4 regions of the Bradyrhizobium prioriisuperbiae genome follow, and region 1 is predicted to be linked to each of the others. Evidence: predicted binding sites of a transcription regulator. Region 1 holds the regulator's gene; each other region holds the start of a gene.

Region 1 (7,710 bases):
GGATGATGGTGACGTCCGGCTGCTTCAGAAAATCGAGAATGCCCATTTCTTCCGCGTACAGCGGGTTCTCGAAGCTCGAGGCGACATAGGAAATCTCGGCGAGGTAGATGGTGAACAGGAAGACATGCGCGACATAAATCTGCCAGACCCGCTTGAGAATGCGCGCGCTCGCGACCACGAAGCCGCGATCCTGCATGGCGCGGCCATAGACGAACGCCGCCGTATAGCCGGAGATGAAGATGAAGATCTCGGTGGCGTCGCTGAAGCCGTAGTTGCGGATGGTGAACCAGGTCAGGATGTCCGGCGGCAGGTGGTCGATGAAAATCAACCACAGTGCGATGCCGCGAAACAGATCGAGTCGCAGCTCCCGTTCGCCCGTCGCAGGCATCGTGATGGCCGGCAGCGCCGATACCGCAGCCGGCTCCGGCGCCGGATCGGCCGGCTTGGAAATGTCCTCGCCTGAAACGGCGACCTGAGCAGCGACAGAGGTCATGCGTGCGATTTTACTTTTCCATCCCAGCTTGAACTTTTTGGCCGATCCGCACGCCCCACCACAGACGGTTGGAGAGTCCGCGACCTCATCCGGAGAGTCTAGAGGCGGAATCGGGGCGTGCAAACGGTCAAATTCCGGCAAATGGTAGGCTGACAGTGCGGCAAAAAAGGAGCACTTTTCGCGAAGACTCGTTCCGTTCGCATCGGAACGAAAACTCTGGATTGTCGTTTCGAGAGATTTTCTTCACGCCAACCGGTATCCACTTCGCTGGAAAACGCTTTAAGGTCCGGTTTTGATCATTGGATATACGCAGCTATGTACCGCGCCGTCACCCGCCAGATCGTCGTCACCGTGCAGCCGAATTTCATGCCGGAGCGATCGTCCGCGGAGAAGGGCCAGTACTTCTGGTCGTACACCATCGTCATCGTCAATGCCGGTCCCGAGACGGTGCAGTTGAAGACCCGGCATTGGATCATCACTGACGGATCGGGTCGCCAGCAGGAGGTTCGCGGCGAAGGCGTGGTCGGCGAGCAGCCCGTGCTCGGACCGGGTGAACGTTTTGAATACACCAGCGGCGTCCCGCTGCCGACGCCGTCCGGATTCATGACCGGCCGCTACCAGATGGTGAGCGAAGCCGGCGACCGGTTCGAGATCGATATTCCGCTGTTCTCGCTGGACCACCCGGATACCAACCGAACGATCAATTGATACAGACGGCTTGCCGCTATTTGTAGCCAGGATGAGCGAAGCGATATCCGGGTAGGACGATGCACGCAGTCCCGGGTGTCGCTTCGCTCACCCGGGCTACAAAATTAGGGCTGCGACGTCTGCGCATCCTCGGATTCGTCGGCACCGACTCCGGCTTCCTCCGGTGAAAAATCGTACACCGAACTGCAGAACTCGCAGGTCACCACGACCTTGCCGTTCTCCACCATGCCGGCGCGATCCTCGGACGAGAAACTCTTGAGCATCCCCGCCACCGCATCGCGCGAACACGAACATTGCGCATGGACCGGCAGCAGCGGAAAAACCCGCACGCCGCGCTCGTGAAACAGCCGGTAGGCCAGCCGCTCACCCGACAGATCCGGGTCGATCAGTTCAACATCCTCGATGGTGCTGATCAGCGACTGCCCTTCAACCCAGGCATCATCTTCGGGAAGCTCGTGGGCTTCGCTGCCTTCCGGCGCGTCGCCGGGATCGAGATCGGCCTGCCGCATCCGCTCCGGCGCCTGGGGCAGGAACTGCAGCAGCATGCCGCCGCCGCGCCAGCGATGCCGCGGCCCGTCGCCGGTGCGGAATTCCTCGCCGACCGCGATCTTGACCCGGGTTGGAATCTGCTCCGAGCGCAGGAAATATTCGTGGGCGGCGTCTTCGAACGTACCGCCCTCGAGCGCGACCAGGCCCTGGTAACGCTTCATGTCGGAGCCCTGATCGATGGTCATCGCCAGATGGCCGCGGCCGAGCAGCGCACCGCTGTCGAGCCCCGCCGTGAGGCGATCCTTGTCGAAGCGAGCATAGGCGCGCAGCCGGTCCGGCAGCACGAAATCCACGATGATCATCGAGACCGGGCCGTCGGTCTGGGTCTGTAGCAGGAACCGGCCGTCGAACTTCAGCGACGACCCCAGCAGCGTGGCCAGCACGATCGCCTCACCGAGCAGCTTGCCGACCGGCGCCGGATAGTCATGCTTGGTGATGATGTCGTCGAGCGCCGGACCAAGCCTGGTCAACCGCCCCCGCAGGTCGAGGGACGCCACTTCAAAGGGAAGCACCGCATCGTCGACAGGTGTCGCCGACGGGGCACGAACGTTGCCTTGATCTGTCATAGTCCGATTTGCCGTGTTGATCGGCCGACGACATGTCGGCGTTGAAGTGGGGTTGGAGCCATCTCAACCGGAACAATCTCAGCCAACGTCGTTTCGACGGGCCCCCGGTTCGAGCCTATATAAGGCCGCATCGGCCCCACGCCAACCTTATCACATCAGCCGAAAACGCTCCGTTCCCGGTCGACCGGCATCGGGAGGGCGTCAGGAGACGGCGTCAAAGCACCAGGCCAGAATGCCCTTTTGCGCGTGCAGACGGTTCTCCGCCTCGTCGAACACCACGGACTGCGGACCATCGATCACCTCGTCGGTGACCTCGTCGCCGCGGTGGGCCGGAAGGCAATGCATGAACAGCGCGTCCGGCTTTGCCAACGACATCAGCTTGGCGTTGACCTGATAGGGCTTCAGCAGATTGTGGCGGTGCTCGCCGTCCTTGTCGCCCATCGACACCCAGGTGTCGGTCACGACGCAATCCGCGCCGCGCACCATGTCCTCGGCGCTGGTGTCGAGCACGATCGGCGCGTTAGTCGCCTTGATCCAGTCCTTGAAGGCCTTCTTCGGCGACAGCTCCGGCGGCGTCGCAATGTGCAGGTTGAACTTGAAGCGTTCCGCCGCGTGCGCCCAGGAGGCCAGCACGTTGTTGTCGTCGCCGGTCCAGGCCACGGTGCGGCCCGTGATCGGCCCGCGATGCTCCTCGAAAGTCATCAGATCGGCCATCACCTGGCACGGGTGCGAGCGCCGGGTCAGCCCGTTGATCACCGGCACGGTGGCATGTTCAGCGAGTTCCAACAGCGCATCATGATTGAGAATCCGGATCATGATGGCATCGACAAAGCGGGACAGCACCCGCGCGGTATCGGCGATGGTTTCGCCGCGCCCAAGCTGCATCTCCGCGCCGGTCAGCATGATCGGCTCGCCGCCGAGCTGGCGCATGGCGACATCGAAGGACACGCGGGTGCGCGTCGACGGCTTCTCGAAGATCATTGCCAGGGTCTTGCCCTTGAGCGGCTGATCCCACAGTTCGTTCTTGGCCTTGGCGCTCTTCAGCTGTGCCTTCAACGCGGCACCGGCGTCGAGCATGGTGCGCAACTCCGTGGTGGGCACGTCGTTCAGATCGAGAAAATGGCGGGGCGTGGCCTTGCTCATGAAACGGCTTTCCGCTCCGACAGCGCGGCGCAGGCGCGCTCCAGCCGGGTCACGCCTTCGGCGATCTCGGCCTCGGTCGCGATCAGCGGCGGCAGGAAGCGCACGACATTGTCGCCTGCGCCCACAGTCAGAAGCTTTTCACCACGCAAGGCGGCCACCAGATCGCCGCTCGGGATCACGGCCTTGACGCCGATCAGCAGTCCTTCGCCGCGAACTTCACTCAGAACGCTCGGATAGCGGTCCACCACCGAGGCGAGCTTTTGCTTCAACAGCAGCGACATGCGCTTGACGTGGTCGAAGAAGCCCGGCGCCTGCATCACGTCGAGCACCGCGCCCGCCGCGGCAATCGCCAGCGGATTGCCGCCGAAGGTCGAGCCGTGGGTGCCCGCGGTCATGCCGGCGGCAGCCTTGGCAGTCGCGAGACAGGCACCGATCGGAAAGCCACCGCCCAGCGCCTTGGCCAGCCCCATCACGTCCGGTGTCACGCCGGTCCATTGATAGGCAAACAGTTCGCCGGTGCGACCCATGCCGGTCTGCACCTCGTCGAACGCGAGCAGCAGATCGTGCTCGTCACAAAGCTGCCGCAGGGCCTTGAAGAACGATTGCGGCGCCGAGCGCACGCCGCCCTCGCCCTGCACGGCCTCGATCAGGATGCCGGCGGTGTTCGGGCCGATCGCCTTCTTCGCCGCCTCGATGTCGCCATGGGGAACCTGGTCGAACCCTTCGACGCGGGGACCGAACCCTTCGAGATATTTTTCCTGGCCGCCGGCGGCCAGTGTCGCCAGCGTCCGGCCATGGAACGCGCCTTCGAACGTGATGATCCGGTAACGCTCCGGCTTGCCCTTCGCCGCCTGATATTTGCGGGTGACCTTGATGACCGCTTCCATCGCCTCCGCGCCGGAATTGGCGAAGAAGACGACGTCGGCAAAACTCGCCTCGCAGAGGCGCGCGGCAACCTTCTCGCCGTCCGGGCTCTTGAACAGGTTCGACATGTGCCACAGCTTTGTCGCCTGCTCCTGCAGGGCGGCGACAAGATGCGGGTGCGCATGTCCCAGCGCGTTGACCGCAACGCCACTGGTGAAGTCGAGGTAGCGCTCGCCGTCGGTGCCGTGGAGCCAGACGCCCTCACCGCGCTCGAACGCGAGATCCGCCCGTGCGAACACCGGCATGAGATGGGACGACGTGTTGGTGCTCATGGCAACTCTGCTTGCAAACCTGATTGAACTTTCGGGCGGGCCCTGTCGACAGACCACGATGTGACTCCAAACACTCAGGATTTGGATCGGACACCGCGAGATCGGACGATCGATGGACCTACCCCGGAAACAAAACGTGCCGCCTCGTCGGGCAGCACGCGGCAGTTATTCTATTGGCGCGTCCAATACTGTCAACCTGGCTGTCAACACGGCAATGGTACTGAAAAGCCGCAGAAAAAGCCGTTTATCAAATTTCTATTGCAGAACATGTGGACTTGTGATGCCCGACTCTTGCGCGTGAGTCACGGCATATTGTAGCTTCGGGATGGTCGGATACGACATCTCGTGCGGCAGATCTGATCCTTAACGGTCTCGGTAACAGCGTAGACGCCCGGTTGCGACAGGCGCATCCGGCGAGGGCTAAGGGATTCTGCCGGCAGGGATTTTTGAGACACAGACGTCGCCGACGGCCTCGCGGTCGAAAGGCGCGACACGAAGGGAATGGTGCGATGACGGTAATGGGTTGGACCGACGATCGCGTAGAACAGTTGAAAAAACTCTGGGAGGCGGGTCTTTCGGCCAGCCAGATCGCCGCGGAACTCGGCAATATCACCCGGAATGCGGTGATCGGAAAGGTCCACAGGCTCGGCCTGTCGGGCCGCGCCAAGAGTCCGTCCTCGGCTGCCCCGCGTCAGCGCAAGGCGCGGCCGGCCCAGCATATGATGCGGATCGCGCGGCCGATGTCGCGCGGCAATACCGCGCTTGCGCATGCGTTCGAGGTGGAGGCCGAGCCGGATCCGGTGGCCTACGACAACGTGGTTCCGATGAGCCAGCGGCTGTCGCTGCTGGAACTGACGGAAGCGACCTGCCACTGGCCGGTGGGCGATCCCGGCAGCAGTGATTTCTTTTTCTGCGGCGGCAAGGCGCTGGGCGGCCTGCCCTATTGCGCGCATCACTCGCGTGTCGCGTATCAGCCGGCGAGCGATCGCCGCCGTGACCGCCGTCCGTCGGGCAAGTAGTTCGGCAAGTCGCCGCACGCAGCGGCGGATACCTGGAGAAACAAAAAAAACGCCTCATCATCGATGAGGCGTTTTTTGTTTGAGCTGGCGAAGACCTGCGTCAGTCGACTTTGGCGAAGCGGTCGTCGAGTGCATAACCCGCGCCGCGTACGGTGCGGATCGGATCCTGGTCGCGGCCGAAGTTCAAGAGCTTGCGCAGCCGACCGATGTGCACGTCGACGGTTCGCTCGTCGATATAGATATCGCGGCCCCAGACGCCGTCGAGCAACTGCTCGCGGCTGAAGACACGTCCCGGATGCTCCAGGAAAAACTCGAGCAGGCGATACTCGGTCGGACCGAGATCGATCGGCTGGCCGGAGCGGGCGACACGACGCTTGTCGCGATCGAGTTCGATATCGCCGTAGGTCAGCACCGTGGCCAGACGCTCGGGACTCGCGCGGCGCAGCAGGCCCTTCACCCGTGCCAGAAGCTCCGGAACCGAGAACGGCTTGACAATGTAGTCGTCGGCGCCGGTCGCAAGCCCCCTCACCCGTTCGCTTTCCTCGCCGCGCGCGGTCAGCATGATGATCGGCAGTTGCTTGGTCTCGGGACGGGTGCGCAGCCGGCGGCAGAGCTCGATGCCGGACAGACCCGGCAGCATCCAATCCAGCACGATCAGATCGGGAATTCGCTCCTTCAGCCGGGTATCGGCTTCGTCGCCGCGGGCGACTGTCTCAACGTCGTAACCTTCGGCATCGAGATTGTAACGCAGCAGCGTGGTCAACGCTTCTTCGTCTTCGACAACCAGAATGCGGGCGCCCATGTCTTTTCCTTAGTTCAGTTGCCGGAGGCGGTGGCGAATGCAGTCATATCGCCCTTCGGGCGCTGATCCTGCATCTGCTGGCCTTCGACCATATAAAACACCGTTTCGGCGATGTTGGTGGCGTGATCGCCCATCCGCTCGATGTTCTTCGCGCAGAACATCAAATGGATGCAGAAGCTGATGTTGCGGGGATCTTCCATCATGTAGGTGAGCAGTTCGCGAAACAGCGACGTGCAGATCGCGTCGACCTCTTCGTCGCCCTTCCAGACCGCCATCGCAGCCGGCAGATCGTGGGCGGCGTAGGCGTCCAGCACCGACTTGATCTGCGACTGCACCAGGTTGGCCATGTGCTCGAGGCCGCGGATCAGCTTCAGCGGATGGAAATCATTGTCCAGCGCGCTGACACGCTTGCCGATGTTCTTGGCGAGGTCGCCGATCCGCTCGAGATCGGTGGTCACGCGCATCGCGCCGACGATCTCGCGCAAGTCCACGGCCATCGGCTGACGCCGGGCGATGGTGAGAACGGCACGCTCCTCGATGCCGCGCTGCAGCTTGTCGAGCTCGGCATCGGCCGCGACGACCCGCTGGCCCAGCGCAATATCGCGGCGGATCAACGCATCGACCGACTCGACGATCTGCCGCTCGGCGAGGCCGCCCATTTCGGCGACCAGCCGGGTCAGTTCCTGCAAGTCCTGGTCGAAGGCTTTGGCTGTATGTTCGAAGGCCATCATGTTCTCCCGCGCCTATCGCGCCTCAGCCGAACCGGCCGGTGATGTAGTCCTGTGTCCGGCGGTCCGACGGGGTGGTGAAAATCTTGGTCGTCGGACCGAATTCGATCAACTCGCCCAGATACATGAAGGCCGTGAAATCGGAGACACGCGCCGCCTGCTGCATGTTGTGGGTCACGATCACGATCGTATAATCGTCCTTCAGTTCGTCGATCAGTTCCTCGATCTTGGCGGTCGAGATCGGGTCAAGCGCCGAGCATGGCTCGTCGAACAGGATCACCTCCGGCCGCACCGCGACGGTGCGCGCGATGCAGAGCCGCTGCTGCTGGCCGCCCGAGAGGCTGAGGCCGTTATCGTTCAGCTTGTTCTTGACCTCGTCCCACAGCGCCGCCCGGCGCAGGGACTGCTCGACCCGGTTGTCGAGTTCGCTCTTCGACAGCTTTTCGTACAGCCGGATCCCGAAAGCGACATTCTCGTAGATAGACATGGGGAACGGGGTCGGCTTC
Region 2 (7,710 bases), 740 kb from region 1:
TCACGAGCACATACCTGCCGGCGGCAGTTTCGGCCAACTCGATGGCCCGGATTTTCTTGCAATGAACCCTCATGGGCGGGTGCCCGTGATCGATGATGCCGGAACGGTGGTGTGGGAGTCCCACGCCATCCTTCGATATCTTGCCGCGCGATTTGGTGCAGATCGGTTCTGGCCGAAGGATGCCGGCGAACGGTCCGGAGTGGATCGTTGGATGGACTGGTCGCAGACTTCATTGCAGCCAGCCGTTCTGACGGAGGTGTTCTGGGGGTTCTATCGGACGCCAGAAAATCAGCGAAACTGGACTGCGATCAATCAGGGCATTGCGCGCTGTTCGACCTATTTTCAGCTGCTCGACGGCTGGCTGGCGGATCGCAGGTACTTATGCGGTGACAGTTTCAGCCTTGCGGATATTCCGGCCGGCACCTCGCTCTACCGCTATTTTGAGCTGGAGATTAATCGCCCGACGATCCCGCACGTTACGGCGTGGTATCAGCGGCTGCAGGAGCGAAAAGCCTATCGCGAGCACGTCATGATCCCTTTCAGCGATCTCTACGGGCGGCTCGATTTCTAGAGCGGGACTTGCTTACGCCGCGTGCCGATTGGCATCGACGCCGAAATGGTCGATGTAGCGGGCGTTGATGGCGGACACCGGCATCACGATCAGCACATCGGTGGTGCCGAACTGATGGTCGATCACGGCGCCGTCGCCGATGAAGGCGCCGAGCCGCAGATAGCCTTTGATCAGCGGCGGCAGTTCGTGCAGCGCGGCCTTCGGATTGATCGCTTCCTTGGCCAGCCGGTTCATTTCGACGCGGCGGGACGGATGCGCCGCTGCCCGCCAGGCTTCCGGCGCGCGCGAATAGTGATGCAGGAACGACAGCGGCAACGCAAGCCGGTCCGGATCGGTGCCCTCGAAGCTCGCGCAGCCCAGCATCACATCGCAATTGTGCTGACGCACGTAACTCCAGATGCCATGCCACAGCAATTCCACGGTGCGCTTGTTGCGATAGGGCGGCAGCACGCAGGAGCGGCCGAGTTCGAGAAACTTCAGTCCGCGGTGACGATCGACCAGCTCCGACACGTCGAATTCATTGTCGGTGTAGAAGCCGCCGTGACGCTCGGCGACGTCCTGCCTGAGCAGGCGGTATGTTCCGACCACCGGCTGCTTGCCGCTCAACGACGGCTTGGCGGCATGGTCGATGACCAGCAGGTGATCGCAGATCTTGTCGAAGGCGTCCTTGTCGCGCTGCGCCAGCATGGTGGCGGCATCCGCAATCGCGCTGCCGTCCTTGTAGAACACCTTGTAGCGCAGTTTCTGCGCGCGTTTCACGTCGGCCTTCTTGTGCGCAAGCCGGACCTCCAGCGGTCCGATCCGGCCGAGCGGTGCTGCGGGGGCATGGATGCCGGGCCGCAGCTTGATGGCGGCCTCGCTGACAAAGGCCGGCATCAGCAGGCCGGCGACGGCCTTGGTTTTGGCCATCACGGCGGCTGCGTTGTCCGGCCGAAGCATCTGCTTCAGGTTGAGGCCGGAGCGCGCGAATTCATCGGCTTTCATGAAATCCCTCGCGGCCGCGCTGATCGCATCGAATCGCTGCGGCCGTGGATTTCATTAATCACGGGCGTTCAAAGGATTTATGACAAGTGGCGGGCGCTTGCGCGTATCCCCAATGCGACGCGCGAGGCGCAATGATTTCAGATTCGTGACACTCGTGGAGTGGATTTGACATTCGCACCCCACGTTGCCGCGAGTCCGACATGCGAATGTCAAATCCAGAGCTCCACGAGTGATTTACAATTGCAAGAGGTCCTTCGATTTTAACATTCGCAGAAACACCAGCTGAAACGGGATGCGAATGTTAGAATCGGACCGCTTGCGCAGCAAGGTGCGGAGAGGCTGGAATGCTGGCAAGCACGTCGTTGAGCTTGTCGCGATCCAGCGGCTTGACCAGGAAGCCGTCCATGCCGGCGGCGAAGCAGGCGTAACGATCTTCCACCAGCGTGTTCGCCGTCAGCGCGATGATCGGCGTGCGACGCATCTGCAGCGATGTTTCGCGGGCGCGGATGCGCCGCGTGGTCTCGATGCCGTCGAGCTCCGGCATCTGCACGTCCATCAGCACCAGGTCATAAGGCGCGCCGGCGGTCTCCGCCGCCAGCCAGGATTCCATGGCCTGCGCGCCGTTGACGGTGATGACCGGACGATGGCCAAGCCGGGTCAGCAGCGAGCGCATCAGCAGCGCATTGATCTCGTTGTCCTCGGCGACCAGGATCGACAGGCCTCTCGAGGGCGTTGGGCGCGGCGCGGCCTCGACGAGATCCGCGTCATCAACAGCGAGTTTCGGCGCGTCTGTGACGTCCGGCATCACCAGCCGCGCCGCCAGCGACGCAGCGCGCAACGGCTTGACCAGATAGCCGGTGAACGCGCTCGAGTCCGACGGCTGCCGCTCGCGTCGCGTCGATGGCGTCACCATCACGATCCGGTGCAGGGCATGATAACGGGCGGCCTCGGCAAGCTGCTCTGCTTCTTCAGCGCCGAGATTGTGGTCGACAATGATTGCGTGCCAGGCCCGTTCCGGCAGCAGCGCCTGCGCCACCACCGCGTCGGTCAGCGAACAGGTCTGAGCGCCCCAGCGCTCCAGCCGGCGCGCGACCAGCGAGGCTTCGATCGCCTGCGGCGCCACCAGCATGACCGCTTTGTCCCGCAGGTCGGGGGCGACGAACGCGGATGCACCGGCGGCGGGGTTTGCGGATGCAATCAACGGAATCGACGCCTCGAACGTCGAGCCACGTCCGGGGGCGCTGTCCAGGGTGATGCGTCCGCCCATGCGTTTGACGATGCGTTCGCTAATGCTTAGGCCGAGGCCGGTCCCGCCATAATTGCGGACGGTGCGTTCGTCGGCCTGTTCGAACTCGCGGAAAATCCGCTCTTGCGCCTCCGGTGCGATGCCGATGCCGGTATCGCGAACCAGGAAGCTGACCTCGTTGGGCCAGATCCCGGGCTCGACAATCAGCGCGACGCCGCCGGTCGCGGTGAACTTGATGGCATTGCCGGCGAGATTGAGCAGCACCTGGCGCAGCCGCGCGGCGTCGCCGATCACTTCCGTGGGCAGGCGCTCGTCGATATAGGCGGCAATCTCCAGGTGTCGCGCCTGCGCGCGCGGCGCCAGCAGCTCGGTGATCTCCTCGACCATTGCCGCCAGCACGAAGGGGCGATGCTCGAGGTCGATCTTGCCGGCTTCGATCTTGGAGAAGTCCAGCAGCTCGTCGATCAGCAGCAGCAGAGCTTCGCCGGAGGTCTTCACCGCCCGCACATAGGTGGTCTGTTCGGCTGAAAGCTGTGTATCGAACAACAGCCCGCTCATGCCGATGATGCCATTGAGCGGCGTGCGGATCTCATGCGACGCCATGGCCAGGAAACGCGACTTGGCGCGGTTGGCCGCATTGGCATGGTCACGGGCATCGCCCAGCGCCCGTTCGGTTTCGGCGCGGTCGGTGACATCGCGGCCGACACTCTGCATGTCGGCCGGGCGGTTGGCCTCGGTGCGGATCAGGGCTTCGCGCCAGGCAATCCAGCGTGGACCCAGGGCGCTTGCGATCTTCTGGTCGTGCACGCGGGTGCCGTCGACGTCCAGCGCCGCATCGCCCTGCTCGAGCACAGGCAGCACGAACATCGAGCCCACCAGCTCGTCGCGGGATTTTTGTGCGAGCGCGCAGAAGGCGTCGTTGGTGAAGGTGATGCGCTGCTCCGCGTCGCGCAGCACGATCAGGTCGCTGCGGGATTCAAACAGGCTGCGCGAGCGTTCCTCGGCTTCCTTCAGTTCCCAGTTGCGATCGATCAAGGCTTCGTTGCGCAACGCGACCGCGGCCATCGCCTTGCGCAGCCGCCGCATCCGGAAGCTCAGGCTTGCAAGCGCAAGGCACGCCAGCGCAAGCAAAAAGCTGATGCCGAGAGCGAAGGTATGCGGATTGTAGTCCTTGGAATAGCTGCCGGCGATGAAGCCATAGGTACCGCCGAACGCCGCCGAGAAGATCGTCAGCGAGCGCGCCAAGGCGACGGCCAACGGGTGCCGCCGCCTGAATCGGCGATAGCGCAGTCTGATCCGTAATCCCCGCGTCATGACCCGATGTCCCGAAATGGGTGGAGCGAGATCCCCGATCCAAACGTGCAGCGGGGATGTTGCGAAGTGTTTGAGGTCGAAAAGACGGAGAGCCGTGCGATGAAAACAGGGTTAATAAAGAGTAAATCTAGAGCGCGCCGGCGACCTGCTGCTGCCGCCCGCCATGGGCGCCGACCACGAGAGCCGCGGCCTCTCGTGCGGTGAAGCGTTTGGAGCGGACGAAGATGCGGTAGTCGGCTTCGCCGTCACGCGACAGATAGATCACGGTCGGTGCCGTGGCCGGCTCGGCGGCAATGCCGATGAACTCGGTTGGACCGGCGCCATCGCAGTCCTCCGCTTCCGCGGTCTCGACGTCATCGATCACGGTGAGATCGGCCATCTCGGGGCTGTCGATGATCTGGACACGGACGTTGGCCGCGGTGGGATCGCTGGTGAAGCTGACCCGGTGCTGCGCCAGCCAGGGCAGTTGCGCGATCTGAACCGACGCAGTCGCGGTGGCGATGCAGGGGCGGATGGCCGCGCTCAACTGGTCCCGCGCGAAGAACCCGGCCACGGCCAGCGGAACGATCGATACCAGAATCTTCAAACGCAGCATGGCTGACGAACTCGACACGCAACACAACGGGGATAAGCCCGAAACACCGGCTTATGGTTGGTGAAGCGTAAACGAAAATCGTTAGCGGATGGTTTGCGTGGTGAATCGCGATGTGCATTTTTGACAGGAGCGCGCGCGGGCATTCGTGTCCGGTGCGGCATCGCCGTGAACAGCCGTGTGTCAGCCGAACGTGTAGGGAAGCAGGCGTCCGCCAAACGGCTCGCCTTGCCAGATCAATTGCAGGCCGGCGACGATCTCCGCCCCATAGCCGGTATAGGGAATTTCGATCGACTTCAGCCACGGCGCGACCCACTGGTTGAGAGGCGTGCCGTCGATGCTGACGAGCTCGCAATCATCGGGGATTTTGAGACCGCGTTCGCGTGCGCGCCGGGTCACCCCGTAAGCGATCTGGTCGCTGACACAGAGAATGGCGTCCGGGGTTTTGCTGCCGCCGAAAATGCGCGCGCCGGCATCATAGCCGACCTGGAGATGCGATCGTCCCTCCCCGTCGGCCTGGATGATCGCCTCGTCGGACCAGCCACGCTCACGCAGCCGGGCCAGGAAGCCGGACACGCGGTCCCGCGATGCGGATGAGCTCAGCTGCGGAAAAACAACGGCTGGGGCGCGCCGCCCGAGATCGGCGAAATGGTCGGCGACGGTTGCACCCGCGGCGCGATCGTCGATTCCGACAAACGGGCCGATGCCGGCCGGATTACGGCGGTTTACGAACACCGTCGGGGCACCCAGGGCGGAAAACTCGCTCAGTCCGGGGCTCGGCACCGCCGCGACCAGGACATAGCCGCGCACCATCTGGGCGCGCATCGCGGAGAGATACTCGTCCTGAAGTTCGGGGCGGTCATGGGTATCGCACAGGATCATGACGTAGCCGGCTTCGCGCAGGGCCGCCTCGGTGGAACTTGCGATGGTCGCCATGGCCGGATTGTCGAGATTGGCGGCAATCATTGCCACGAGCTGGCTTTGGCCGCGCTGGAGGGCCCGTCCCACCGGATTGGGCCGGTAGCCCACGGCCTCGATCGCGTCGAGCACCCGCGCCACCGTGGCCGCGGAGGCGCGGCGCATCTCGCCATTGACGATCCGCGACACGGTCGAAACCGAGACGCCGGCCCGCGCCGCGACTGTTGCAAGGGAAACGTCTTCCGGCATCGGCCTCCGGGGGTCTGGTCCGATCACTGCTCTCAGTGTCATCTGGAGGGGCTGCTGTCGAGCCCCTCCAGCCTTGGCCATAAGGCCAGTTTAGCGGCGATTGACAATTTGGCAAACGTTTGCCAAAGTCGTTTTTAGTGGTACGAGGGGTGCAGGCGGTTTGCTGCCTGTTGTTCGTGTCACTGCAAGCCGTGCAACCAAACTCGTGAGAAGCGGCTGTCCGACCCGGAGCTGGATTGGGCGGACGCCGACGTCGAGGGAAACGTCTGCGCTGGGGAGTCCGTCGGAGAACGGAACCCGGGCGCTTCATCTCGCTGGGATCCGCAACGGGCCGGCGAACAGGGAGGAGAAACCACCATGCGTGCCGCCACGCCCGTCCTCATGTCTTTTGCGCTGTCCCTGCTGGCTGCCACCGTATTCGGCGGGCCGGCCGCGGCCGACACCACCACGCTTCGCATGACCTGGTACTCGGACGGCAACGAGGGCGAGGTGATGGCCGACCTGCTCAAGCGGTTCCATGAGCAGAACAAGGACATCGACGTCGTTCTCGATCAGGTGCCCTTCAAGGCGATCAACGAAAACCTGCCGGTGCAGCTGGCCTCCGGCCAGGGCCCGGACATGGCGCGTGTGGTCGATATGGGCGGCCTGTCGCGTTACGCCCTCGACCTGCGGCCTCTTCTCAAGGATCCGGCCTACTGGGACAGCAACTTCGGCCCCTTCCTCGCATGGATGCGCCCGCCGGGTGAGACCCAGGCGATCCCGGGCTTCATGACCCAGCTCACTGTCTCCGGCCCGTTCGTCAACAAGACCCTGTTCGAGCAGGCCGGTATCGCGATGCCGGGCGAGACGGCGAGCTGGGAGGACTGGGCCAAGGCGGTGAAAGAGGTTGCGGGCAAGGTCCAGGCGCCGTTCCCGCTGGCGCTCGACCGCTCCGGCCATCGTTTCTATGCGCTTGCCGTGTCGGAAGGGACGAAGGTCTTCGGTGCGAACGGCGAACCTGAGGTGGTGGACGAAGGCTTCAAGCGGACGGCTCAGCTGGTCTACGACTGGCACAAGTCCGGCGTGATGTCGAAGGAGCTGTGGGGGTCGGTTTCCGGCACGGCCTATCGCGGCGCCAACGACGAATTCAAGAACGCACAAGTCGTGATGTATCTGTCCGGGTCGTGGCAGACCAGCCAGTTCGCCAAGACCATCGGCAACGCCTTCGACTGGGTGGCGGTCCCCAATCCCTGTGGGCCGGGCGGCTGCAGCAGCATGCCAGGCGGCGCCGGTCTCATCGCGTTCAAGGGGACCAAGCATCCCAAGGAAGTGGCGCGGCTGATGGAATATCTCGCAAGCGAACCGGTGCTGGCGGAGTTCTATGCGCGCGCGCTGTTCGTGCCCGGCCACCTTGGGCTGGCGAAAAAAGGCATCGACTATCCGACGGCGAGCCCGGACGTCGCCGCCGCGCTGAAAGTCTTTACCGCAAGCGCGGCCAAGATTTCGCCGATCGCCTACCGGACCCAGGGCTACACCAACAGCCGAATCATCTTCAACGCGGTGATCAGCCGGCTCGGCCAGGCGGTCTCCGGCGAGACCACGCTCGATGACGCCTACAAGCGCATCACCGCCGACGTCGCGCAGCAAATCGCCGAGCGCAACAAGAAGTGAAGACAACGGGGGCGGGGGTCGGAGGGTCACCGCGATGACGGACAGTCCGCTCGCCTCTCCATCGGCGCGTGGCACGGGCGCCGCTGTGCTCGCGGAGCTCGGGCGCGTCGTGGTCCTGCCGGTTCACTTGGCGATGCGTCTGCTCGATGGGCCGATGCGCGGGATACAGCGCGTCATCGGCGCGCG
Region 3 (7,710 bases), 1.5 Mb from region 1:
CGCAGGTCGCGATCGGCCGGAAAATTCAGAGGCTCGCGGGTGAGATCACCCACCGGAACATCCGGATCGCCCTCGGGTGACGGCTCGATCAGGCCGTCGCGTCCCAGAATGTCAGTCACCCGCGGCATCGCCACAGCCAACACCTCGGCGGTTTCCGGCTGGTCCGGGGACGACGTCCCGACCAGCTCCGGATCCAGCAGACGATGGGTGTAATCGAAGGTCGGTCCCAGCACCTGACCGCCCGGGATATCCTTGAAGGTCGAGGAAATCCGGCGGCGCACCTGCATCTTGCCGGTCTCGACCGGCTCCGTCGCGCCAAAGCGCGGCAGGGTCGCGCGAAACGCACGCAGCAGGAAAATCGCCTCGATCATGTCGCCGCGCGCCTGCTTGATGGCCAGCGCCGCAAGTTCGCGATCGTACAGCGACCCTTCGGTCATCACCCGGTCGACGCCGAGGCTGAGCTGTTCGGAAATCTGCGACAGCGCAATTTCAGGCACATCGCGATCGCCGCGGCGCTCATGCGCCAGCAGCCGATGAGCGTTCTCGATGGCGCGCTCGCCTCCCTTGACGGCGACATACATCTTCAACCCTCCTTTACGACCAGGCGCGTGGTGCGCGGCAGAGCGACCACGGCATCATCAGCCACCAGGACGACATCGATGCCACGCGGGAACAGGTCCGCATTGATGGCCAGCCGCTCGACCAGATCCGACGGCTGCAATGCAGCCCGCAGCATGGTCACCCCGTCGATGCCGGGACCGCGCAACTCGACGGCCAGCCCCTGTGTGAGGCTCGCCACCTGCAGGATCAGGGTGGTCGAACGGTCCGGATATTCACCGCTGCCCAGCGCGAACCGATCCAGCGCGGGAAGCGCCGCGGCATCGCCGATCAGGGCGAAACTGCTGATGCCAGCGTCCTCGACCACCGGCGCGCTGGTGTGAAACTTGAGCCATTTTCCCACGTCAGGGGTAGCCGCCATCGCCGGATCGAGCCAGATCGGCGTATCGTGATCGAACAGCGTCATTGCGATCGCAGCCGTGCCGCGCATCATCGGCGCCGGAGCGCCGGTCACAGGCTCGATGTGCTGGACGCTGCCCGGGCGCGCCATGGCGTCCATCACCGAGCGGAATATGGCCTGCGCCGACAGCACTTTCTCGGCGTATTTCGTCGGCAGCTCTGCAACCGTCGTCATCGGTCAACCCTCACCACGCACGAGTGTGTAGAAATCGACCCGCGTTGCCGCGGTTTCCGCTGCCCTGCGCTGGCGATCGGCGATCATCTGCGCCTGTAACGGCGCGATCACCTCTGCCTCGATCGTCTCGGCGTGCGCGCTGGTCTGGATCAGCGCATCACACAGCGCGATCAGCTCAGCCTTCCCCCGGTCGCGGCCGAGCGTATAGCCGAACCCGACCTCTCCGCTCGCCAGCCGCACCGCCGCGCGCGACACCGTGGCTTCGCCGAGATTGAACGGCGCACCGTCGCCGCCGATGCGGCCGCGCACCATGACGAGACCGTTCTCGGGCTCGCGCAGATTGTCGTGGGATGGTAGCGGCAGCGGGGCCAGACGCTGCGCGATCTCCGCCGTCTGCGCATGCGCCAGCACCGCCATAGCGGCTTGCCGGCGCTTCTCGGCGCGGCCGTCGGATCCGGGCTGATTGATTGACATGAGCGACTCCAAGTTGTCTACTCTAATAGACAACTTGATAGGCCCCGTCCATGACCGTTTCGTGACGCGGCGATGATTTCTCGGAGATGTTTTCCTGCGACCGACTTCTCGGGTATGCTCCGCCTGATATGAACGCTTACACATTCCAGAGTTTCCATCCGACCTCCGGCATCAACTCATGAGCATGCAGGACACCGACTCCGGCGTGACCTTGTGGCGACGGGTGGCCGACGCCATTGAGCGCGGCATTGCCGACGGCACCTATGCCGCGGGCGAGCGGCTGCCCGGCGAAGTCGAGATTGCCGAGACCTACCGGGTCAATCGCCACACCGTGCGCCGGGCGCTGGCGACGCTGGCGGAACGCGGTTTTGTGCGGGCGGAGCGTGGCAGCGGTACCTATGTCGAGGCACCGCGTCTCGCCTACCCGCTGCGGTCGCGCACACGCTTCTCGGAAATCGTCGGAGCCGGCGGTCGCGAACCGCGCGGACAGCTGATCGGCGCGTTCACGGAAGCCGCAACGCGCGATCTGGCAAAGCAGCTCGGTCTGAAAGCCGGAGCGCCATTGACGCGGATCGAAGCGCTGAGGTTCGCCGATCGTACGCCGATCTGTGTCGGCAGCACCTGGCTATCGGCTGAGCGCTTTCCAGAAGCGGGCGCCATCTATGAACGTACGAGCTCGCTGACTAAGGTGCTGGCGCATTTCGGCATCAACGATTACCGGCGGGCAACGACTCGCGTCACCGCGGCGATCGTCGATGCCGCCGACGCGGCCCGGCTCGACCTGGCGCTGGGCCGGCCCGTCCTGGTGGTCGACAAGACTGACGTCGACGCCAGCGGCCAGCCGGTGATGGTCAGCCATTCCCGCTTCGCGGCGGAGCGCGTCGAATTCCTGGTCGAGAACTTTTAGGCGCCCGGCGTCAGGCGATCGCGCGCTTTCCTATAATGGCGAATCGGAGCCGGCTGGAAATCCAGTCGATCAGGGCCACCGTGACCAGGATCATCAGGATCAGGAACGACACCTTCTGCCATTCCAGCACACGGATCTGCTCCGCCAGTTGCAGGCCGATGCCACCCGCGCCGACAATGCCGATAATGGTCGCCGAGCGCACGTTGGACTCGATGAAATAGAGCACCTGTCCCGCGATCACCGGCAGCACCTGCGGCATCAGTCCAAAGCGGATTTCATGCAGCGCCGAGCCGCCGGAGGCGCGAATGCCCTCAACCGGCTTCTTGTCGGCCCCCTCGATCGCCTCCGAGAACAGCTTGCCGAAGGCGCCGAAATCGGAAACCGCGATCGCCAGCACGCCGGCGAACGGGCCGAGCCCGACCACGTTGATCCAGACCAGCGCCCAGATCAGTTGATCGACGCCGCGAATGGAGTCCAGGAACCGGCGGACGGGAAACCGGAAGATATTGGACGGCACGATATTGCGGGCTGCCAGCAAACTCACCGGCAGCGCAACCACGGCAGCGATAGTCGTCCCCAGCACGGCGATCGAAAGCGTTTCGCCCATCGCCGTCAGATAGGCCGGCAACGAGCTGCCCGGGTTCGGCGGGATCATCAGTGTGACGAACCAACCGAGCTGATGCAGGCCCGCCATCATCCGTGCGGGTGAGAAATCGAGATCGACCAGGCCGAAAATGAACAACCCGATGGCGGCAACGAGGATCGCCGGCGCGATCAGGCGCGACTTCAGCGATGGGTTGAAGACGGTCGCGTAACGTGCCCGAAGCTCGTCATGCGAATGCGAGGGATCGAGCAGCTGCTTCCGTGTCATGCGCGGCGCTCCCGGCCAAGGAAATGCCCGCGAACCCAGCCTGTCGTGATATCGATGACAAAGACCGTGACGATGATCAACGCGAGGATGGCGCTGACGTCGGAATAATAGAACTTGCGCACCGCGACCACGAGTTCCTGGCCGATGCCGCCGGCACCGACAAACCCCATCACGGACGCTTCGCGGACGTTGATTTCAAAGCGCAGCAGCGTGTAGCTGGCGAAACCGGCCATGGTCTGCGGCAGCACCGCAAAACGCATGCAGGCGATCCAGCTCGCGCCGGTGGCGCGAACGCCCTCGACCGGCTTCATATCGACATTCTCGACAATCTCGGAAAACAGCTTGCCGAGCGCACCGGCGGAATGGATGGCGATAGCCAGCACCCCGGCCATGGGCCCGAGACCGAAGGCGATAACAAAAATCAGCGCGAACACGATGCTCGGAACGGTGCGGCAGAATTCCAGAAGGCGGCGCACTGCAAAGCGCAGCCAAGGCGTCGGCGCGGTGTTCGCCGCGGCCAGGAAATTGAGCGAGAAAGCGACGACCGCGCCGGCCAGCGTCCCGACATAGCTGATCAGAACGGTTTCGCCCAGCAGCGACAGCCACTTCTTCCAGCCCCAGAACCACTCGCCAATGTCGGTCCAGACCCGCGCGCCACCATCGAGGGTCAGAATGCGATCGAAATAACTGGTGAAGTTCGCAATCTTCGCCGTCAGCGTTCGGAGATCGACGTCGGCACCGATCGCCGCCACAAAAAGCACAACGACAATGACGACCGTGGTCACAGCGGATTGTCGGCGCTTGCGCGCAACCATCTTGCGATAGGCGTGCTTCAGCGCATTGAGCTGCTGATCCGGAAGAGTGGAAATCGCCAGGGGCATATCAAGGGTCCGGCAGCAAAAGGAGCCGGGTCATGACGACCCGGCTCCCCTGCCTGATTGGAGATCAGGACGCCTTCTTCTTGCGCAGGCTGTCGACGAACTTGATCAGTTCGACCGTGCCATCCCAATCCTTGGTGGTGGCGGGATGGAAGCCCTTCTTCTGGCCGTCGGACAGCCGGTCAAACGCCGCCTTGTTCTTGGTCGGCGCATCCTGGAACGCCTTGGCGATCGCGGCCTTCAGGTCTTCCGGGAGGTCCGAATTGTAGGCGTAGGGTCCGTTGATGATCGGCGCCGACTTGTGGATGATGCGGAAGTCGGTCTTTTTCATCGGGGTGCCGTCGGCATTCTTCAGCATGCCCTTGGTCAGCATCTGCTGCAGCGTCGAATCGTCATCGTTGGTCCACTGGTTGGCCGCGACATCGACGGTGCCCTGGGACAGCGCCAGCAACGCGTTCTCATGGCTGCCGGTGAAGACCACCTTGCCGAAATAGGTGTCGGCATCGGCAATGCCCATCTTGTCGAGCTCGAAGCGCGGCACGTTGTTGCCGGAGGTCGAGTTCGGATCGACCAGACCGAGGTTCTTGCCCTTCAGATCGTCGATTTTCTGATAGGAGCTCGTCGCCTTGACGAAGAACATCGAATAGTAGCCGGTGCTGCCATCAGCGTTGATGTCGTTGGCGAACGCATCGGTCTTGACGCCGGTCAGGCGGGCGCGGGCGAACGAGGCGGAGCCATAGCTCGCGATCTGGATGTTGCCGGAGCGCTGCCCTTCGATCACGGCGGCGTAGTCGTTGGCGATGCGCAGCGTGACCTTCACGCCCAGCTCTTTCGCCAGATAGCTAACGAACGGGGTCCAGCGCTCGGTCACGCCGGAGGCATTCTCCGCCGGCACCACGGCAAAGGTCAGTTCGGGATATTTTGCCTTCCAGTCCTGCGCCAGCGCGGGGGAAGCGACAAAAGCCAGCGCAGCAGCGCCGGCCAGAACGATACGACGGGTGATCATGGTGTCTCCTGATTTTTTGGTGGTCAACAGTTCAGTGCCGGGCCCGCGAACGGGACAGGCTTACAAAAAGGGCGGCACTTACGCCGCGGCGACCGTCCCGAGTGCCGGGACCGGGATGACGACGCCCGCGGGCATATCCGAGGGCGCGGTGTCCATCACTTCGTCGGCCTCAAGATCGTACAGTTCACGCGCGATCTGGTCGGTCAGGGCCGCAGGCGCGCCGTCGAACACGACCCGTCCCGCCGACATGCCGATCAGGCGGTCGCAATAGCTACGCGCCAGATCGAGCGAATGAAGGTTGCACATCACGGTGATGCCGAAGTGCTTGTTGATGCGCAGCAGCGCGTCCATCACGATCCGGGTGTTGCGCGGATCGAGCGAGGCGATCGGCTCGTCGGCCAGAATGATGTCCGGCTGCTGGACCAGCGCCCGGGCAATCGCCACGCGCTGCTGTTGTCCGCCGGAGAGCTGATCCGCGCGCTGCGCGGCAAGCGAAGCGATATCGAACTGCTCGAGCGCCGACAAGGCAATCGCCTTGTCTTCGTCGGGCCACAGCTGCAGCAGCGAGCGCCAGGACGGAATGTCCGACAGCCGCCCCATCAGCACGTTGGTCAGCACGTCGAGACGTCCGGCCAGATTGAATTGCTGGAAGATCATCGCGGAGCGGGAGCGCCATTTGCGCAGATCACGTCCCTGCAGCGCCGTCACATCGACGCCTTCAAATAGAATTCGCCCCGCAGTTGGCTCCGCGAGGCGATTGATCATGCGCAACAGGGTCGATTTGCCGGCGCCGGAACGGCCGATAACGCCGATAAAGCTTCCCGGCGCGATGGAGAAAGACGCATTGTCCACGGCGGTCTTTGCGCCGAAACGGCACGTCAAACCATCCACCACCAGCATGCGATGCTCCACTTCATCATTTCGCGTTGCACCACCGCTAGCGCCGGGATTCTACAGTTGTGTGACAGTTTCGGCGATGTGCGCGCGATGGTCGCGCCAAGAAACGCGGGGAGAAGACCGCAAACGTCACGCGCACGTCATGATCTCGTCATCAAAACGATAGACGACGTCGCGGTCCGGATGCACGCGCATCCGCTCTGGCGCGGACGATATCATGGCCGGCAAGGCACTCTCGGTTACACCTCTCGTTGATTCCTCAGCCAAACTTCAGGACACGCAGCTCGGGGCGTACTGCGAGGTCGGGGCGCGCAGCGTCCTTCACGAAGTCACCATGGGCGACTACTCCTACGTCGTGAATGACAGCCAGATCACATATACAACGATTGGTAAATTCTGCTCGATTGCGGCGATGACCCGGATCAATCCGGGCAATCATCCGATGCAGCGGGTGACGCAGGCCCACTTTACTTATCGCTCCGGCAGCTATTTCCCCGGTGAGAGCGACGACGACGCCTTCTTCGCATGGCGGCGCGGCCATCACATTAACATCGGCCACGACGTCTGGATCGGCCATGGCGCGATCGTGCTGCCGGGCCGCAACATCGGCACCGGGGCCGTGATCGCGGCCGGCGCCGTCGTCACCAAGGATGTCCCGGCCTATACCATCGTCGCCGGCAATCCGGCCCGCCCGATCCGGCTCCGCTTTCCGGAAGCGGTTGCCGAGCGCCTCATCGAGCTCGCCTGGTGGGATTGGGATCATGAGACCCTGCGCGTCGCGTTGCCGGATTTTCGCCATCTCGCCATCGAAGACTTTCTCGACAAATATGAACCAGAGGCAGCGGCACGCCGCCTCGCAACCAAAGACGGACGCAATCGTGACTGATCTTTTGATTCATGGCGGCCGCGCCCTTGTCCAGAACGACATCCGTGAAACCAGCCTGCAGACGGCGGTCCGCGACATCGCCGCACTGGACGCGGGCACGGCAGCTCTCGGCCTTGACGCCAGCGGATTGCTGGTGCTGCCGGGCATCGTCGACATCCATGGCGACGCCTTCGAACGGCAGATGATGCCCCGCCCGGGTGTGGACTTCCCGATCGATGTGGCGCTGGTCGACAGCGACCGCCAGGCCATCGCCAACGGAATCACCACCGTATTCCACGCCACCACCTGGTCATGGGAGCCGGGGCTGCGCAGCGGCAGCAATGCGGAGCGGCTGCTCGACACCATCGAGGCGCTACGCCCAAGGCTCGCGGCCGACACGCGCTTTCATTTGCGTCAGGAGGCCTACAACCTCGATGCCGAACCGACCATCGAGCAATGGCTGGCAGCGGGCCGCATCGATCTGCTCGCCTTCAACGACCATATGAGCTCCATCGTCGCCAGCCTGGATCGGCCGCAGAAGCGCGCCAAGACCGTGGAGCGCACCGGCCTGTCCAACGAGGCCTTCGACCGACTGGTCGCCGATGTGCTGGCCCGCGCCG
Region 4 (7,710 bases), 990 kb from region 1:
GCCGCAATGATGACAATTTGAAGCAGGCCGAGAGGGGTTTTTGCAGGCTTTTCGGGGGGTTCGCGACATTCAGCCGCGCGTGGAAGGTTGCAGCGAATGTGTTACTTTCCCACATATCCTCTGGGACAGATGCCCACCCGACGACCTGAATGCTTAACGCAAATTTAGTGTCATTGGGCCCGGATATCTGGGATACATTCGCCCCGGCTGCCCTTCCCTTCGTGAGCGCCGGACAACAACGAGGTTTCGACCATGTCGGACTTGGACCGTAACTATGCTTCTCCGTTCGGCCGGGCCGCCGGGCGTGTTGATGCCGCGACCGTCGACGCCGGTCTGCGCGCATACATGTTGAAGATCTACAACTACATGACGATCGGCCTGGCCATCACTGGTCTCGCCGCGCTCGGCGTGTATATGGGCGCCGTAACCAGCGATGCGAGTGGTGCCGTCGGCAAGATCGGCAACACCTACCTGACGTCGTTCGGCTACGCGATGTTCGCCAGCCCGCTGAAGTGGCTGTTCATGCTGGCGCCCCTGGTGATGGTGTTCGTCATCTCCTTCGGCATCCAGCGGCTGAAGCCGGCCACCGCGCAAATGCTGTTCTGGGCCTTCTCGGCCCTGATGGGCATCTCGCTGTCGTCGATCTTCCTGGTGTACACCCACACCTCGATCGTGCGGGTGTTCTTCATCACCGCGGCTTCGTTCGGTGCGCTGAGCCTCTATGGCTACACCACCAAGCGTGACATGACCGGGATGGGCTCGTTCCTGCTGATGGGCCTGTTCGGCATCATCATCGCGAGCATCGTGAACATCTTCGTCGCCTCCTCGATGCTGCAGTTCATCGTGTCGGTGGTCGGCGTCCTGGTGTTCGCGGGCCTCACCGCCTGGGATACCCAGCGGCTGAAGAACGAATACGTCTACGGCTACGCCAGCGCGGGTGGAGACGTGGCGGAGCGTGCAGCCATCACCGGTGCGCTGTCGCTCTACCTGAACTTCATCAACCTGTTCACGCTGCTGCTGCAGCTGCTCGGACAGCGCGACTGACCCCTGGGTACAGTCGAAAGTCATCAAGCCCCGGCCTCACCGCCGGGGCTTTTCTTTTGGCGGGCCGCGATTAAGACTGCGCTCCATGTCCGACATCCTGATCCGGGCCGCAACTGCGGCCGACCTCACCGCCATCACCCCGATCTACGATCATGCGGTCCGCACCGGCACCGCGACCTTCGAGCTGGAGCCGCCGACCCTGGCCGAGATGACGGCGCGGTTCGACAACCTGAGCGGTGCGGGATTTCCCTATCTCGTCGCAGTCATCGATGGCCACGTGGCCGGATATGCCTATGCCGGACCCTACCGGCCGCGGCCGGCCTATCGTTTCACGGTCGAGAACTCGGTGTATCTGCCGCCGGAGGCACAACGCAAAGGCATCGGGCTAAAACTGCTCAACGCGCTGATCGACGAGTCTGAAGCACGGGGCTATCGCCAGATGATTGCCGTGATCGGCGATTCGGCCAATGCCGGCTCGATCGGCGTGCATACCCGCGCAGGCTTCGAGATGATCGGCACCCACCGCAATGTCGGCTTCAAGTTCGGCCGCTGGCTCGACACCGTGATGATGCAGCGCGAACTCGGGCCAGGCAGCACGACGACGCCCTGACCATCTTGCAGCGTCACACCACCGACAGCTTGCGGTCGATCACCAGCAGCACCCGATGGAGGTCATGGCCGCGGCGCAGGATCTGTCCGCCCGCGGACACCACGCTGTAGGCACCCTGCTTGCGCGCGAGCCTCGGATCCTTTTCGATTCGGTACAGCGGGACTTCCGACGCGCGGCGGAAAATCGAGAACACCGCGCGGTCTTTCAGGAAGTCGATCGCATAATCGCGCCACTCACCCTCGGCGACCATGCGCCCATAGAGATTGAGGATGCGATTCAGTTCCAGACGATTGAATGTGACCCGACTTTGAACCGGGACGGTAGCGGTCACGCGCTCCGTCCCGCGGCTTTCGCCGGGCTCGGTGTCCCCCGAGATCAAATCCATGCAGCGCCTCCTGTCACGGCGCGCCCCCTGCAGTCGCAGGTCCCGACGCGCCTGTCATCCAGCCGACATGATCAACCCGGCGGCGGCGCTCTGCAAGTGTTCCCTCACACACCATCGGCAAAATCATGCCACCGAACCACTCGCTAAAACTACGCTTCGAAAACAAAGCCTTAAGATCGGATCAAACGGCTCTCACATCGATGTTAGCGAAATCATGAAACCGCCCAATTTCGGTCAAGCCCATGCCGCCGTGGGCCTTCATAACGTTTCCACTGCGTTGGCCCGGTTCCTTCGGTCTCGGATTCCTCAGCCCCCAGCCCCCCGGGGCAGTCGGGACCGGGCCTATAACGCAGGATCGAAAGATCACACTTCAAGGCCGGCGAAAGCTGGCCTTTTATTTTTTGGCCCACACGCGTGGGCCTTTTGTTTTTTCAGGGTCTGGTTGAAACGCGGCACCATCGGGAAGCCGTTTCTGATTCTCTGCACGTTTGTTGCTGAATATGGGATCCGCGACTTCACGCGGCATCAGGACCTCAAGCATGGCCTGGGTCGAGGCAATCATCTCGATTTGACGTCAGCGGCGCGCCTGGCTCACCATCGCCGGCTCAGGCTCCAGCGACGTATAGGCGGCACCGAGCATCGGACCGGGCTTCTCACGGCTGCCGTCCTGGACATAAACCACCGCCGCATCGACACCGTCACTCTTGACGTTTTCCAGCGGCACGCTCCAGCTGGCAGCCTTGCCGGTCCAGTCACCGACCTTCAGCCAGTTGCGCACGACATTGTAATAGGTCACTTCGCGGCCGCGATTTTCGCCGCGACCGATCCGGATCGGCACCGACTTCGAGATCGCGCAAATCCAGACTTCACCGTGATCGGTGCGTCCGCTGTTGCCGGCGGACACCGAGACGTTGATCTGCTTGTCGGCTTGCCTGATCGACACCGGCACCGACATCACTTCGCCATTGCCCTGGGTGCGGATCGCAGCGTCCTCGATGCCGGCGCGGTCGCTGCCGAGCACATGCACCGTGCCGTTCACCACGACTTGCGGCGTGTAGACCTCGCGGTCGCCGCGCATATGCGAATAGGCTTTCTGGCGCGCGGAGAAGCGCGAACTGGCCAGCGTGTCCTTCCAGCCGAGATAATCCCAGTAATCGATCGGCAGGCTGAGCGCGATGATCGACGGATCCTTCGAGAGATCGCCGAGGACCTTGTCGGCGGCCGGGCACGATGAGCATCCCTGCGACGTGAACAGCTCCACCACCGCACGCGGGTCGGCCACCGCGCTGCCGGTCAGACCGACCGCAAAGCACACACCGAGCACCGCGGACCACCGCGAACTCGCCGGGTCCGATCGCAACAGTTTTTGGCCCGAGAGTGCTGTGATCATCCAGTCTCGTGGCGCAACGGGCGCCCTCTCAACATGTGTCCCGACAGAAATGTCCCAATACCTTCAGTAAGAAGGCGGCCCTTTCATAGGCCGCCTTCGGTTCACCTGCCACTCACTTCGAAGTGAGGCTGATCACAATGCATCACGCCGCCAGCTGGCGGATGACGTACTGCAGGATACCGCCATTGCGGAAATACTCCAGCTCGTCGAGGGTGTCGATGCGACAAAGCAGCGGCACTTCCTTGGCGGAACCGTCCGCGGAGACGATCTTTGCCGACAGCATCTGGCGCGGTTTCAGGTCGCCCTGCAGACCCCGGATGGTTACCTGCTCGTTACCCTGCAGGCCGATCGACTGCACCGAGGTTCCCGCCTCGAAGGTCAGCGGCAGGATTCCCATACCAACCAGGTTCGACCGGTGGATCCGCTCGAAGCTCTGGCAGATCACGGCGCGCACGCCAAGCAGCTTGGTACCCTTGGCCGCCCAGTCGCGTGACGACCCGTTGCCGTATTCCGCACCTGCGAACACCACCAGCGGAACCTTCTCTTCCTGATACTTCATGGCGGCGTCGTAGATCGTCATCTGCTCGCCGTCCGGCCAGTGCTTGGTGAGACCGCCTTCGGGAATGTTGCCGTCGCCGCCCTTCAGCATCTGGTTCTTGATGCGGATGTTGGCGAAGGTGCCGCGCATCATCACTTCATGATTGCCGCGACGGGTGCCGTACTGGTTGAAGTCGGCCGGGCGCACCTGATGCTCGGAGAGATATTTGCCAGCGGGCGAGGTCAGCTTGATCGAACCGGCCGGCGAGATGTGGTCGGTGGTGATCTTGTCGCCGAAGATCGCGAGAATGCGCGCGTCGAGCACGTCGGTCACCGGTTCCGGCTCCTGCTTCATGCCCTCGAAGTACGGCGGGTTCTGCACGTAGGTCGAGCTCATGTTCCAGCGATAGGTCTCGCTGGCCGTGGTCTTGATCTTGCGCCAGTTGGTGTCGCCCTTGAACACGTCGGCATACTTCTTCTTGAAGATCGCTGCGGTCACGAACTTCTTGATGAAGGCGTTGATCTCCTTGGTGGTCGGCCAGATGTCCTTGAGGAACACCGGCTTGCCGTCCTTGCCGATGCCGAGCGGCTCCTTGGTCAGATCCTTGGTGACGCTGCCGGCCAGCGCATAGGACACCACCAGCGGCGGCGACGCCAGATAGTTGGCCTGCACGTCCGGCGAGACGCGTCCCTCGAAGTTGCGGTTGCCCGAGAGCACGGCCGCAGCCACGATGCCGTTGTCGTTGATGGTCTTGGAAATCTCTTCCGGCAGCGGACCCGAGTTGCCGATGCAGGTGGTGCAGCCGAAGCCGACCAGGTTGAAGCCGACCTTGTCGAGATCCTTCTGCAGACCGGAGTTGGAGAGATATTCAGCAACCACCTGGCTGCCCGGCGCGAGTGAGGTCTTCACCCACGGCTTCGCGGTCAGCCCCTTGGCCGCGGCGTTGCGAGCGAGCAGGCCCGCGGCGATCAGCACACTCGGATTCGAGGTGTTGGTGCAGGAGGTGATGGCGGCAATCACCACGTCGCCATGGCCGAGGTCGAAGTTGCGGCCCTCGACCGCATGGCGCGGCTCGTCGATGGGCTTTTTGTAGTCGCTGGCCATTGCGGCGGAGAAGCCTTCGGCAACGGCCGGCAGCGCGACGCGGCCTTCCGGACGCTTCGGCCCGGCAAGCGAGGGCACGACATCGCCGAGATCGAGCACCAGGGTTTCGGTGAACACCGGATCAACCGACTTCGCCGTCCGGAACAGGCCCTGCGCCTTGGCGTACTTGTCGACCAGCGCCACACGCGCCGAGGCGCGACCGGAGATCTTCAGATAGTCGATGGTTTCCTTGTCGACCGGGAAGAAGCCGCAGGTGGCGCCGTATTCCGGCGCCATGTTGCCGATGGTCGACTTGTCCGCGACCGAGAGGAAGTCCAGGCCGGGGCCGAAGAACTCGACGAACTTGCCGACCACGCCCTTCTTGCGCAGCATTTGCGTTACGGTGAGCACGAGGTCGGTGGCGGTGACGCCTTCCTTCAGCGCGCCCTTCAACTTGAAGCCGATCACTTCCGGCAGCAGCATCGACAGCGGTTGCCCCAGCATCGCGGCTTCCGCCTCGATGCCGCCGACGCCCCAGCCGAGCACGGCAAGACCGTTGACCATGGTGGTGTGCGAATCGGTGCCGACCAGCGTGTCCGGATAGGCGACTTCGAAGGTGCCGGTTTTCTTGCCGACGGTCATCTTCTGCTTCTTGGTCCACACCGTCTGCGACAGGTATTCGAGATTGACCTGGTGGCAGATGCCGGTGCCGGGCGGCACCACGGAGAAATTGTCGAAGGCGCCCTGGCCCCACTTCAGGAACTCGTAGCGCTCCTGGTTCTGCTTATACTCCTCGGCCACGTTCTTGCCGAAGGCAGCGTTGTTGCCGAAGAAATTGATGATGACCGAGTGGTCGATAACCAGATCGACCGGCACCAGCGGGTTGATCTTCTCCGCGTCGCCGCCGAGCGCCTGCATCGCGTTGCGCATCGCGGCGAGATCGACCACCGCCGGCACGCCGGTGAAATCCTGCATCAGCACGCGGGCGGGACGGAATGCCACTTCATGTTCGAGCTTGCGCTTCTTCAGCCACTTCGCAACGGCCTGGATGTCTTCCTTCTTCACCGAGCGGCCGTCTTCGTTGCGCAGCAGGTTTTCCAACAGCACCTTCATCGAGTAAGGCAGCCGGGAAATTCCCTTCAGGCCGTTCTTCTCGGCGGTCGGCAGGCTGTAATAGACATAGGTCTTGGCGCCGACCTTGAGGGTCTTCCGGCATTTGAAGCTGTCGAGCGAACTCATGTGAGGCAATCCTGATTGGATGTGGAAGGACACCCTTGGGGGTCTTTTTTGGGGTCTTTTTGGAGGTATTAAGATACCTGCACATGCCGGGGGGACGCGGGGTGTTGCCCTGCACAAACTCGGTATCGTCTCCTCCGGTTTATAATCTTTTTAAAGTGGCCGCCAAGAGCAATGCGAAGGCGTTTGCCATACGAACAAGATATGCCTCGCTTGCTGTCACTGACCTGTCGCGCGCAGATCGACGAATCAGTTTCGATCGTCGACGCCTGCCGAAACCGGTACCAACAGATCTCGATCATGCTTAGAAAGGCGCGATGAAGACTTTGCGGCTTTCCGGCGTCGGCCTGACCTGCATTCGCGGCGGGCGAGAGGTGTTTTCCGAACTGGATTTTCACGTCGACGCCGGCGAAGCGCTGGCGATCACCGGGCGCAACGGCGCCGGCAAATCGTCGCTGCTGCGGCTGATCGCCGGCCTGCTGCAGGCCGCGGCCGGCCGCGTGACGCTGGACGGCAGCCCCCGCGACGATCTGACCTTGAGCGAACAGACCCACTATCTCGGCCATCGCGATGCGCTCAAGCCAGCACTGACCGTGCATGAAAACCTGGCTTTCTGGCGGAATTTCCTCGGCGGCGAACAGGCCGCTCTCGACGCCAGCCTCGCGGCCACTGGCCTTGGCCATATCGGCACCTTGCCGGCCTCCACCTTGTCCGCCGGACAGAAGCGGCGGCTGTCGATGGCGCGGCTGATCGCGGTGAAGCGGCCGATCTGGCTGCTCGACGAGCCGACCTCGTCACTCGACACCGATGGCCAGGCCATGATGGCGCGGTTGATGTCCGATCATCTGGCCACCGGCGGCCTGATCGTTGCCGCCACCCATGAACCACTCAGGATCGGCACACCCGACGGCGGTTTGCCCGCCACGACGGTGCGCGAACAGCGGATCGGCAACGCCGCATGATCGCCCTGATTCGCCGCGATCTGCGCATTGCCTGGCGGGCCGGCGGCGGCGCACTGATCGGCGTGTTGTTCTTCCTCACCGTGGTGGTGCTGATGCCGTTCGCGCTCGGCCCCGACATCGCCCTGCTGAAGCGGCTGGGGCCGGCGATCCTCTGGCTCGGCGCCTTGCTGGCGAGCCTGCTGACGCTCGACCGGCTGTTCACGGCCGACCACGACGACGGTTCGCTCGATCTGATCGTGATGGGCCGCCATTCGCTGGAGCTGGCCTGCCTTGCCAAGGCCATCGCGCACTGGCTCGCCACCGGCCTGCCGTTGATCATCGCAACACCGGTGCTCGGCCTGCTGCTCAACCTGGACGCCGCCGCCACGGGCGCCGTGGCGCTGACGCTTTTGATCGGCACGCCGGCCCTGACCCTGACCGGAATGATCGGCGCGGCGCTGGCGGTGACACTGCGCCGTGGCG

The links. Region 1 encodes PhoB, which activates phosphate uptake and scavenging genes when phosphate is short. Its sites were predicted from a motif close to TGTCATNNANCTGTCAT; they were not measured.
Region 2: olsB (l-ornithine N(alpha)-acyltransferase) is a predicted target of PhoB. The motif match lies at 1,690-1,706, and genes of this name have one in related genera.
Region 3: phnG (phosphonate C-P lyase system protein PhnG) is a predicted target of PhoB. The motif match lies at 1,717-1,733, and genes of this name have one in related genera.
Region 4: RS897_RS11715 (DUF2794 domain-containing protein) is a predicted target of PhoB. The motif match lies at 2,092-2,108, and genes of this name have one in related genera.

What each region holds. Positions count from the first base shown of each region.
Region 1 is NZ_CP135921.1:1,487,188-1,494,897, forward strand. It holds gene RS897_RS06955 (OpgC domain-containing protein) at 1-493, opposite strand, end outside; gene apaG (Co2+/Mg2+ efflux protein ApaG) at 809-1,201, shown strand; gene RS897_RS06965 (Hsp33 family molecular chaperone) at 1,306-2,316, opposite strand; gene argF (ornithine carbamoyltransferase) at 2,518-3,459, opposite strand; gene RS897_RS06975 (aspartate aminotransferase family protein) at 3,456-4,655, opposite strand; gene RS897_RS06980 (GcrA family cell cycle regulator) at 5,165-5,674, shown strand; gene phoB (phosphate regulon transcriptional regulator PhoB) at 5,775-6,476, opposite strand; gene phoU (phosphate signaling complex protein PhoU) at 6,491-7,204, opposite strand; gene pstB (phosphate ABC transporter ATP-binding protein PstB) at 7,230-7,710, opposite strand, start outside.
Region 2 is NZ_CP135921.1:2,224,776-2,232,485, reverse strand. It holds gene RS897_RS10445 (glutathione S-transferase family protein) at 1-571, shown strand, start outside; gene olsB (l-ornithine N(alpha)-acyltransferase) at 584-1,447, opposite strand; gene RS897_RS10435 (ATP-binding protein) at 1,857-4,115, opposite strand; gene RS897_RS10430 (hypothetical protein) at 4,243-4,710, opposite strand; gene RS897_RS10425 (LacI family DNA-binding transcriptional regulator) at 4,891-5,874, opposite strand; gene RS897_RS10420 (ABC transporter substrate-binding protein) at 6,232-7,524, shown strand; gene RS897_RS10415 (carbohydrate ABC transporter permease) at 7,559-7,710, shown strand, end outside.
Region 3 is NZ_CP135921.1:3,027,125-3,034,834, reverse strand. It holds gene RS897_RS14245 (carbon-phosphorus lyase complex subunit) at 1-581, opposite strand, end outside; gene phnH (phosphonate C-P lyase system protein PhnH) at 584-1,192, opposite strand; gene phnG (phosphonate C-P lyase system protein PhnG) at 1,196-1,666, opposite strand; gene phnF (phosphonate metabolism transcriptional regulator PhnF) at 1,845-2,573, shown strand; gene phnE (phosphonate ABC transporter, permease protein PhnE) at 2,584-3,444, opposite strand; gene phnE (phosphonate ABC transporter, permease protein PhnE) at 3,441-4,325, opposite strand; gene phnD (phosphonate ABC transporter substrate-binding protein) at 4,390-5,328, opposite strand; gene phnC (phosphonate ABC transporter ATP-binding protein) at 5,407-6,228, opposite strand; gene RS897_RS14205 (LbetaH domain-containing protein) at 6,443-7,111, shown strand; gene RS897_RS14200 (alpha-D-ribose 1-methylphosphonate 5-triphosphate diphosphatase) at 7,104-7,710, shown strand, end outside.
Region 4 is NZ_CP135921.1:2,477,894-2,485,603, reverse strand. It holds gene RS897_RS11725 (Bax inhibitor-1/YccA family protein) at 253-1,044, shown strand; gene RS897_RS11720 (GNAT family N-acetyltransferase) at 1,130-1,654, shown strand; gene RS897_RS11715 (DUF2794 domain-containing protein) at 1,668-2,039, opposite strand; gene RS897_RS11710 (DUF1223 domain-containing protein) at 2,614-3,429, opposite strand; gene acnA (aconitate hydratase AcnA) at 3,572-6,289, opposite strand; gene ccmA (heme ABC exporter ATP-binding protein CcmA) at 6,613-7,248, shown strand; gene ccmB (heme exporter protein CcmB) at 7,245-7,710, shown strand, end outside.